DNA from 2 places in the Micromonospora sp. CNZ309 genome. Region 2 is predicted to be linked to the other one. Evidence: riboswitches for the same ligand, from Rfam matches in the RefSeq annotation. Region 2 holds a riboswitch; the other holds the start of a gene.
What was found. A riboswitch is a leader RNA that binds a small molecule or an ion and turns the genes downstream of it on or off. The one in region 2 is predicted to bind thiamine pyrophosphate.

Region 1: linked by a shared signal. The riboswitch ahead of CLT72_RS14680 (ECF transporter S component) and the one ahead of thiE (thiamine phosphate synthase) in region 2 are both predicted to bind thiamine pyrophosphate.

What each region holds. Positions count from the first base shown of each region.
Region 1 is NZ_PJNG01000001.1:3,599,160-3,604,009, reverse strand. It holds gene CLT72_RS14695 (hypothetical protein) at 93-329, shown strand; gene CLT72_RS14690 (energy-coupling factor transporter transmembrane component T family protein) at 585-1,385, opposite strand; gene CLT72_RS14685 (ABC transporter ATP-binding protein) at 1,420-2,835, opposite strand; gene CLT72_RS14680 (ECF transporter S component) at 2,944-3,537, opposite strand; TPP riboswitch at 3,611-3,716, opposite strand; gene CLT72_RS14675 (permease) at 3,919-4,850, shown strand, end outside.
Region 2 is NZ_PJNG01000001.1:4,283,256-4,288,105, reverse strand. It holds gene CLT72_RS17770 (ABC-F family ATP-binding cassette domain-containing protein) at 1-420, shown strand, start outside; gene CLT72_RS17765 (aldo/keto reductase) at 714-1,676, shown strand; gene CLT72_RS17760 (DUF559 domain-containing protein) at 2,387-3,292, opposite strand; TPP riboswitch at 3,414-3,522, shown strand; gene thiE (thiamine phosphate synthase) at 3,517-4,143, shown strand; gene thiO (glycine oxidase ThiO) at 4,137-4,850, shown strand, end outside.

The DNA of each region.
Region 1 (4,850 bases), 680 kb from region 2:
GCATTCCGCACCTGCCGCCGAGGCGGTGGTGTTCCTCGTGGTCGATCCCGGGCAGCAGTCCCGATCCCGCCCGCAGACCGAGGAGGCACCGGATGCCCGCCAGGCGCAACCCGAAGAAGTCCCGTACCACCGTTCCCACGCCGTCCGCCGCGGACCTGACGCCCGTCAACCTCGACGAGGTGGCGGTCGCGCCGGTCGTGCCGGCACTGCCGGGCGCCCGGCCGGCCGCGCCGAAGGCCGGTCCGCCGGTCTCCGGCGCCGGCCGTGCCGGCACGCTGCGCGGCCAGAAGGCCGGGCAGGCCCGCCGGTACGCCTTCCGGCGCAGCTGACGGTGCCGGCCGGGTGGAGCCGCCTGTCGCGGCGGCTCCACCCGGCCCGTCCGCCCGCAGGACGTGTGGCGGAAGTGGTGGGCGTCTGACGAACCACTGCCGCTGGAACGCTGATACCTGTACGGCATTAAAATACCTGTGTGGTATCAGGCAAGCGGACTGGACCGCCGTCGCCGAGGTCCGGCGCAGCCAGTCGCGGTCCCTGAAACAGACCGTGTGCGCCCGGCCGTCAATCAGGCGGGGCGCGGCCGAGGCTCAGCCGATCAACGGGCGGAAGGTGCCGACCAGCACGCTGACGGTCAGCGCGGCCCCGGCGAGCACCGCCGCGCCGACGATCAGCAGGCCGTCGGCGGCGACGAAGCGCTGTCGCCGGGCGACGGTGCGGGGGATCCCGGCGTCGAAGCCCCGGGCGTCCATCGCCACGGCCAGCCGGGTGCCCCTGCGGATCGCCCCGACCAGCAGCGCGAACGCCGTCGAGGCGAACAGCCGCAGTTTCGCCAACGGGTTGCGGCCGGCCTCCACGCCCCGCGCGCGACGGGCCATCGAGATCATCTGCCACTCCTGCCCGAGCAGCGGCACGAGCCGGAACGCGGCCAGCGCCCCGATGGCGAAGCGGGCGGGCGCCCTCGCGTTCTGGATCAGCGCGTCCGCCAGGTCGGTCGGGTCGGTGGTGGCGAAGACGATCACACCGGGCAGCGCCACCGCGAACATGCGCAGCACCAGGCCGAGCGCGGTGAGCAGCACCCCGGAGGTGACCACCACCGGGCCGGCCTCGACCAGCACCCGGCCGGAGCGCTCGGCCGCGAACAGCACCAGCGTCACCACCACGCCCACGGCGCCGACGAGCAGCGGCCAGGCCCGCCGTGCCAACACCCGCAGGCGGACCCCGAACAGGGGCAGCAGGGCCAGTTCGACGGCGATGGCGATGGCCGGCGCCACCGGGTCGAGGGTGGCGATCAGGATGAACGAGAAGACCAGCGCCGCGGCGAGCTTGGCCACCGGGTTGCGCCGGGCCAACGGCGCATCCGGCGCGGCGACCGGCTCGAAGCTGATCACACCCACTCCAGGACGACTCGGCGATCCGGGCTGGTCACGGGCGCTCCAGGGTGAGGCGGCGATCCGCCAGGGCGGCCACGAACTCCGGGTCGTGGGTGACCGCGACCAGGCCGTGCCCGGCGTCGCGCAGTTCGGCGAAGAGGTCCACCAGCTCCAGCCAGGTGCGCCGGTCCTGGCCGAAGGTCGGTTCGTCGCAGACGAGCAGGCGGGGTGCGGTGGCCAGGGCGGTCGCCACGCTCAGCCGCCGGGCCTCCCCGCCGGAGAGGGTGTACGGGTTGGCAGCCGCCAGCTTCGTCAACCGCAGCCGGTCCAGCAGGACGTCGACCGTGGACCGTACCGCCGCCTCGGGCTGGCCGGTGCGGCGCGGGCCGAGCGCCAGCTCGTCGAAGACGGTGTTGGTGACGAACTGGTGCTCCGGGTCCTGGAAGACCGAGCCGATCCGGCGGGCGAGCGCCGGGGCGCGCCAGCGGTGCGGGGGAGTGCGGGCATCGTCGCCGGCCAGTGCGGGCGTCGCCGCGACCCGGCCGGTTCCGGGCCTGAGCAGGCCGCCGAGCAGCAGGGCGAGGGTCGACTTGCCGGCCCCGTTGGGACCGACGACGGCGAGTGCCTCGCCAGCGCGTACGGTCAGGTCGACGGCGGCCAGCCGGGGCGGCAGGCCGAGCCGGTCGGCGGTGACCAGCACGTCGCCGGGCGGCGCGGTCGCGTGTCGGGGCGGCACCGGGCGGCCGGGCACCCAGACGCCCTCGTCGGCGAGCGCGTCGCCGTGCGTACCGAAGACGGCCTCGGGCGTGCCGTCGGCGCGGACGCCGCCGCCCGGTTCGAGCACGACGACCCGGTCGACCAGGGACAGCGCCTCGGCGACGCGGTGCTCGACCAGGATCAGCGTGGTGTCGGCGTGCAGGGCGCCGGCCACGGCCGTCCGGATCAGCGCGGCGCCGGTCGGGTCGAGGTTGGCGGTGGGCTCGTCGAGCAGCAGCAACCCGGGGCGCAGGGCCAGTACGCCGGCCAGGGCGAGCCGCTGCTGCTCGCCGCCGGAGAGGGCGGCGGTGGGGCGGTCCCGGGGGTACGGGAAGCCGACCCGCATCAGCGCCTCGTCGACGCGGGGCCAGATCTCTCCGGCGGGGGTGCCCCGGTTCTCCAGCCCGAACGCCACGTCGTCGCCGCTGCGGGCCATCACGAGCTGGGTTTCCGGGTCCTGGAAGACGATGCCCACCCGTTCGCGGCCCTTGCGGGGGTCGAGCCCGTCGATCTCGACGGTGCCCTCCTGCTCGCCCGAGTCCTCGGGCAGCAGCCCGGCCAGCGCGGCGAGCAGGGTGCTCTTGCCGGCCCCGGAGGGTCCGAGCAGCAGCACCCGCTCGCCGGCCTCGACGCGCAGGTCGACCCCGCGTACGGCCCACGCCCGTCGCCCGGCGTGCCGCCACCCGAACCCGCGCAGCGTCACCGCCCCCACGCCGTCCCCCTCCCGTCCCGTCCGCGAGCGTCGATCATGAGGTTGACGGCGTCCACGGAGATCCACATCGCCGTCAACCTCATGATCAACGCGCTTCCGTCGGGCCGGTCAGATCAGGGTGCGGTCGCGGGCGACGGGGAAGCGGTCCAGGGCGCCTGTGGTGGCCAGGGCGCGGGTCAGGGCCCAGCCGCCGGCACCCGCGACGATCGTGGCGCTGGCGATGGTGAGCAGGGCGTACGGGATGCGGTAGCTGCCCAGCGCGTACTCGCTGTTCCAGACGAAGAAGTCGAACAGCGCCGCGCCGAGACCGGTCGACGCGCCGGCGATCAGCGCGGTGGGCAGCCGGAACGAGCGGTACCGGAACGCGGCGAAGGCCAGTTCGGCGCCGAGCCCCTGGATCAGGCCCTGGACGATGGTGATGCCGCCCCACTCCGAGCCGAGCAGCGCCGAGACCGTCGCCGCCACCGCCTCGCAGAAGAGCGCCGCGCCGGGCTTACGGATCACCAGGCCGCCGAGGACGGCCGGGACCAGCCAGACGCCGTACATGATCGCCTGGCCGGCGGGGAAGAACGCGAACGCCGGGTCGACGGCCCGCCACAGCAGGCCCCAGGCCCAGAAGATGACGCCGAAGGCCACCGCGATCACCGCGGCGACGACGACGTCGACCGTACGCCACCGGGTGGCGGTGTTGTTGTCTCGCATGATTGCTCCCAGTCCCGAACGAGAACCAGGAGAAGACGCACGCCGCGTCCGGAACGTGCCGGACGTCGACGCGGCTGGAGGTCGACCGAACTCCCTGCGCTGGCATTACCCAGATCAGGTTCGAGGGTCTGCGGGCGGTGCCCGCACTCTCAGCGCTGTGCGCTCCCCTGTCGGATGTGAAGTTGTCGCGCCGACGCTAACACCTTTGAAGATCAACCAGCAAAGTGATCTTTCCCCAGCTCACCAGCGCGTTCGATCGACGCCGTCGATTCCGGCCCGGTACTCTCGGGCGGCCACTGGGAAACCCGGCAGAGGGACACGTACGTGACATCCGAGGCTGAGCACCGCGCGCCGGACGGGCCGCACCCGGGCGCGGTGGGCGTGGCCGCCCCCGGCGTACGCGAGCAGAAGCCGGCGCCGCGCGGCCCGGAGCGGCGGATTGGGTCGGTGGAGGTGCTCGCCGGCCTGCTGATCCTGCTGGTCGTCTTCCGCGACCCGTTCGCCCGGGCCCTGTCGGCGCCCCGGTTGCAGACCTGGACGACCGTCTTCGTCTCGGTCATGGTGCAGGCCGTGCCGTTCCTCGTCTTCGGGGTGCTGCTCTCCGCGGTGATCGCGGTCTTCGTGCCCCGGTCGTTCTGGGCCCGGGCACTGCCGCGTCATCCCGCGCTCGCGGTGCCGGTGGCCAGCGCGGCCGGCGTGGTGCTGCCCGGCTGCGAGTGCGGGGCGGTGCCGATCGCCGGGTCGCTGATCCGGCGCGGGGTCACCCCGGCCGCCGCCCTGGCGTTCCTGCTCGCCGCCCCGGCGATCAACCCGATCGTGCTGACCGCCACCGCCGTGGCCTTCCCCGACGACCCGGCGATGGTCCTCGGCCGGGCGGTCGCGAGCCTGCTCGTCGCGATGGCCATGGGCTGGCTGTGGCTGCGCCTCGGCCGGGCCGACTGGATCCGGCTGCCGCGCCGGCCGGAGTTGGCGGACGGCTCGCGCGGGCGGGCGTTCTGGGGGGCGGTCCGGCACGACGTGACGCATGCCGGCGGCTTCCTGGTCATCGGCGCGGCCGCCGCCGCCACGATCAACGTCGTGGTGCCGGAGCGCTGGTTGCAGACCCTCGCCGACGAGCCGGTGCTGTCGGTGCTCGCGCTGGCCGCGCTCGCCGTGCTGCTCTCCCTCTGCTCCGAGGCCGACGCCTTCGTCGCCGCCTCGCTGTCGCAGTTCTCGCTGACCTCCCGACTGGTCTTCCTGGTGGTGGGGCCGATGGTCGACCTCAAGCTCATCTCGATGCAGGCCGGGGTCTTCGGCCGGCGGTTCGCGCTGCG
Region 2 (4,850 bases):
TTCTCGCAGACCCACGATCGGCCGGAGCTGACGGCGAAGACCCTCGTCGAGATCCTCTGGCGCGGCGACGAGCACCGGGCCGGCATGGACCGGCACGCCGCGATGGCGGCGCTGAGCCGCTACGAGCTGGCCGGGCAGGGCGACCAGCGCTTCGGCACCCTCTCGGGCGGGCAGCAGGCCCGCTTCCTGGTGCTGCTGCTGGAGCTGTCCGGCGCGACGCTGCTGCTGCTCGACGAGCCCACCGACAACCTCGACCTGGCCTCGGCGGAGGCGCTGGAGGCCGGGCTGACCGCGTTCGAGGGGACCGTGGTGGCGGTGACCCACGACCGCTGGTTCACCCGCACCTTCGACCGGTTCGTGCTGTTCCGGGGCGACAACGAGGTGGTGGAGACCCCGGAGCCGGTCTGGGACGTGGCGTGATCCCCGCCGACCCCGCCGCCGTCGCCCTTCCGTCCCCGTCACCGTCGCCCTCCCCGCCGCCGTCGCCCTTCCGTCCCCGTCACCGTCGCCCTCCCCGCCGCCGTCGCCCTTCCGTCCCCGTCACCGTCGCCCTCCCCGCCGCCGTCGCCCTTCCGTCCCCGTCACCGTCGCCCTCCCCGCCGCCGTCGCCCTTCCGTCCCCGTCACCGTCGCCCTCCCCGCCGCCGGCGTGCGCGGCTGACCAGGGCGGGTCGGTTGCCAGCTCCTCGGCGTGCGGCTCGTGGCCGGCATAGGGTGGATCTCGTGACAGAGATGACCTACCGCCGGTTGGGCGACTCCGGGCTCGTGGTGTCCGTGGTCGGCGTCGGCTGCAACAACTTCGGCCGCAAGCTCGACCTCGACGGCACCCGGGCGGTGGTCGACGCCGCGCTCGACGCCGGGATCAACTTCTTCGACAGCGCCGACATCTACGGCGAGCCGCAGGGCGGCTCCGAGGAACTGCTGGGCCAGGCGCTCAGGGGCCGGCGCGACGACGTGGTGGTGGCGACCAAGTTCGGCATGGACATGAACGGCATGAACGGCCCCGACTTCGGTGCCCGGGGCGCGCGCCGCTACATCGCCCGGGCGGTGGAGGCGTCGCTGCGCCGGCTCGGCACCGACCACATCGACCTGTACCAGATGCACGAGCCCGACCCCGGCACCCCGATCGACGAGACGCTCGCCGCGCTCGACGACCTCGTGCGCGCCGGCAAGGTCCGCTACCTGGGCAACTCCAACTTCGCCGGCTGGCAGATCGCCGACGCCGACTGGGTGGCCTCGTCGAACGGCCGGTCCCGGTTCGTCAGCGCGCAGAACCACTACAGCCTGCTGGAGCGTGGCGTCGAGGCCGAGGTGGTGCCGGCGTGCGAGCGGTTCGGCCTCGGGCTGCTGCCGTTCTTCCCGCTGGCCAACGGGCTGCTCACCGGCAAGTACAAGCGCAACGAGGCCCCGCCGGCCGGCAGCCGCCTCGCCGGTGGCGGCCGGTACGCGCAACGCCTCGCCGCCGCCGACTGGGACACCATCGAGGCGATCGAGGCGTACGCCGCCGAGCGGGGGCTGTCGATGCTCCAGGTGGCCATCGGCGGGCTGGCCGCCCAGCCGGCGGTGACCTCGGTGATCGCCGGCGCCACCACGCCGGAGCAGGTACGCGCCAACGCGGAGGCGGGCACCTGGCAGCCCACCGACGAGGACCTCGACGCCCTGCGCGCGATTCTCTGAGCCACGTCGACACCGTCCCGGTACCGCAGCCCTGCGCCACCACCCGCCCACCGGCCCACCCGCCCACCGGCCCGCCCGCCCGGCCGGCCCGCCGACCCGCCGGCCCGCCCGCCCGGCCGGCCCGCCGACCCGCCGGCCCGCCCGGCCGGCCGGCCCGCCCACCCGCCGGCCCGCCCGGCCGGCCCGCCCGCCCGCCGACCCGCCCGCCCGCCGACCCGCCGGCCCGCCCACCCGCCGGCCCGGCCGGCCGAGGGTGAGCTGCGGGGTCTGCGGGCGGCTGAGTGGAACGTCACGGGTGTCACCTGGCCCCGGAGACACCCACCATGTTCCACCGACGCTGACGCTGACGCTGACGCTGACGCTGACGCTGACGCTGACGCCGACGCCGACGCTGACGCCGGTGCCGGTGCCGGCGCCAGGGGCGGGGTGCAGCCCCCTACCGCGTGCCCGTGAGTGGAACGTCATGGGTGTCAAGGGGTGGAGGAGGCACCCATGGTGTTCCACCGGGCCGGCCGACCGTTCGGCCAGGCGACCGACCGGCCGCCCGGTCTGACCTGCCACCCGGTTACCGGGCGGCGATCGGGCCGGGCGGCCACCCGGTTACCGGGCGGCCATCGGGCCGGGCGGCCGGCCATTCCGGCCTACCGGCCGAGCAGTGGTCCGGCTGGCTGGCAGATGGGCCGGCCACCCCGTGGCGTGGCGTCGATGGGTCAGGTGGAGGTGTGGCGCTCGCGGAGGGCCTGGCTCACCAGGGCGGCGGTGCGGGCCCGGTGTCGGAGCACGTCGTCGGCGGTGAAGCGGAGGACGATCCAGCCGGCCGCGCGCAGCGCGTTCAGCCGGGCGACGTCCTGACGGAAGTGGGTGCGCTCCCGGTGGTGGTCGCCGTCGTACTCGACCGCGACGCGCAGGGCCGGCCACGCCAGGTCGACCCGGCCGACGAAGCGCCCGACGGCGTCGCGTACGTCGTGCTGGGCGATCGCGGGTGGTAGCCCCGCGTCGAGCAGGAGGAGCCGGAGACGGGTCTCCATCGGGGACTCGGCCAGCGGTTCCGCCAGGGCCAGGACCTCCCGCAGCAGGGACAGCCCGGGCCAACCGGGCCGCGCGTCGGCGTACGCGCGCAGCGTGGCGAGCTTCACCACCCGACGGTGCAGCAGCGCGTCCACGGCGACCAGAGCCTCGTCCCGAGGGGTCTGGCGGCCCAGGTCGAAGGCGGTGCGCAGGGGAGTGGTGACGGGCAGGCCGCCGAAGCGCGTACGGTCGGAGTCAGGCACCACGGATCGGGTCACCCGGAGACGAGGGTGGGGGTGCATCCGTGCGGCGCGTGGCAGCAGGACGGTGACCGGCGCGTCCCGGGCCAGCAGGTCGACGCCCCACAGGTACGCGGCGCTGCGGCCGGCGATCGCCCCGCCGATCGGCAGCGCCAGTGCGACCGCGTCGCACCACATGCGGTGGTCGTCGGCGCGGTAGCCGTCGCGGTGCACGTACACGTCAGGGTGGAGCCGCCGCCAGGACGGACCGCGCAGCATCGTCCAGGTCAGGAGGCCGTCGGCGATCGCGGTGCTGGCCCGGAACGGCAGGAAGGCCAGGCGGGGCGGTACCCGGGCGGCGGAGGGCATCCGGACAGCATCGCGTGACGGGACGGCCACGCGCCGCCCGTCCCTCGGGTTCGGGCGGTCGGTGTGAAATCCGCAGCTCGACCTTGGCGGATCCGGCGATCCGTCGTACGGTGACACCCGCAAGTGACCCACGGGAGCCCGGTACACCGGGCTGAGAGGGGGGCTGTGAGCCCCCGACCGTCGAACCTGATCCGGGTAATGCCGGCGCAGGGAGGAGTGTTGCCGTGCCGTCCCTCGGACGACTGCATCTCATCACCGACACCCGCCCCGGGCGGGATCCGCTCGCCGTGCTGCGGGCCGCCCTTCCGGTGGCCCGCGCGGAACTGGTCGTGCAGGTCCGGGTGACCGACGACGCCACCGACCGGGAGGCGTACGACCTGGCCCGCCGGGTCGTCGCGCTCTGCGCCCGGTACGACGCCGCCTGCCTGGTGAACGACCGGCTGCACGTGGCGCTGGCGGTGGGTGCCGCCGGTGGGCACGTCGGCGCGGACGACCTGCCGGTCGGGGCGGCCCGCCGGGTGCTCGGCGCGACGGCGGTGCTCGGCGCGACCGCCCGCGAGCCGGGTACGGCGGCCGAGGCGGTCGCCGCCGGAGCCAGCTACCTGGGCGTGGGCCCCTGCAACGCCACCAGCACCAAGGATGGGCTGCCGGCGCCGATCGGCCCGGCCGGGGTGCGCGCCGTCGCCGCCGCCGTGGACGTGCCGGTCGTCGCGATCGGCGGGGTGACCGCCGCCGACGTACCCGCGCTGCTGGCGGCCGGGGCGTACGGGGTGGCGGTGGTGGGGGCGCTCTCCGGGGCGGCCGATCCGGCCCGGGCGACGGCGGAGCTGCTGGGAGCCCTGGGGTGCTGAACCGGCCGGACGTCGCCGTGCTGGGGGCGGGACCGGTCGGGCTGGCGATCGCCTGGCGTTGCGCGCAGCGCGGACTGCGGGTCGTCGTGCACGATCCCGCCCCGGGCTCCGGCGCGTCCCGTGTGGCCGCCGGGATGCTCGCCCCGGTCGCGGAGGCGTACTTCGGCGAGCACGAGCTGACCGGGCTGCTGACCGCCTCCGCCGCCCGCTGGCCGGCGTTCGCCGCCGAGCTGACGGCCGCCACCGGCGTGGACGTCGGCTACCGGAGCGAGGGCACGCTGATGGTCGGGCTGACCGCCGACGACCTGGCCGAGGCGCGCCGGCTGTGGGCGCACCAGCAGGGGATCGGGCTGCCGGTGACGCCGCTGCGCCCGTCGGCGCTGCGGGACCGCGAGCCGGCGCTGGCCCCCCGGGTGCGCGGCGGGGCGTTCGCCGCCACCGACCACCAGGTCGACCCGCGCCGGCTGGTGCCGGCGCTGCGCGTGGCCGCCGAGCGGGCCGGCGCCGCGCTGGTGCCCGCCGCCGTGCGTGCCCTGTCCGACGTGGACGCCCGGGTCACGGTCGTCGCGGCCGGCTGCGGCGCGGCGGCCCTGACGGGACTGCCGGTGCGACCGGTGAAGGGGCAGGTGGTCCGGCTCCGCGCGCCCGGCGGCGGCGCGCCGGGCTTCCGGCACGTCATCCGGGGGTACGCCGACGGCGAGCACGTC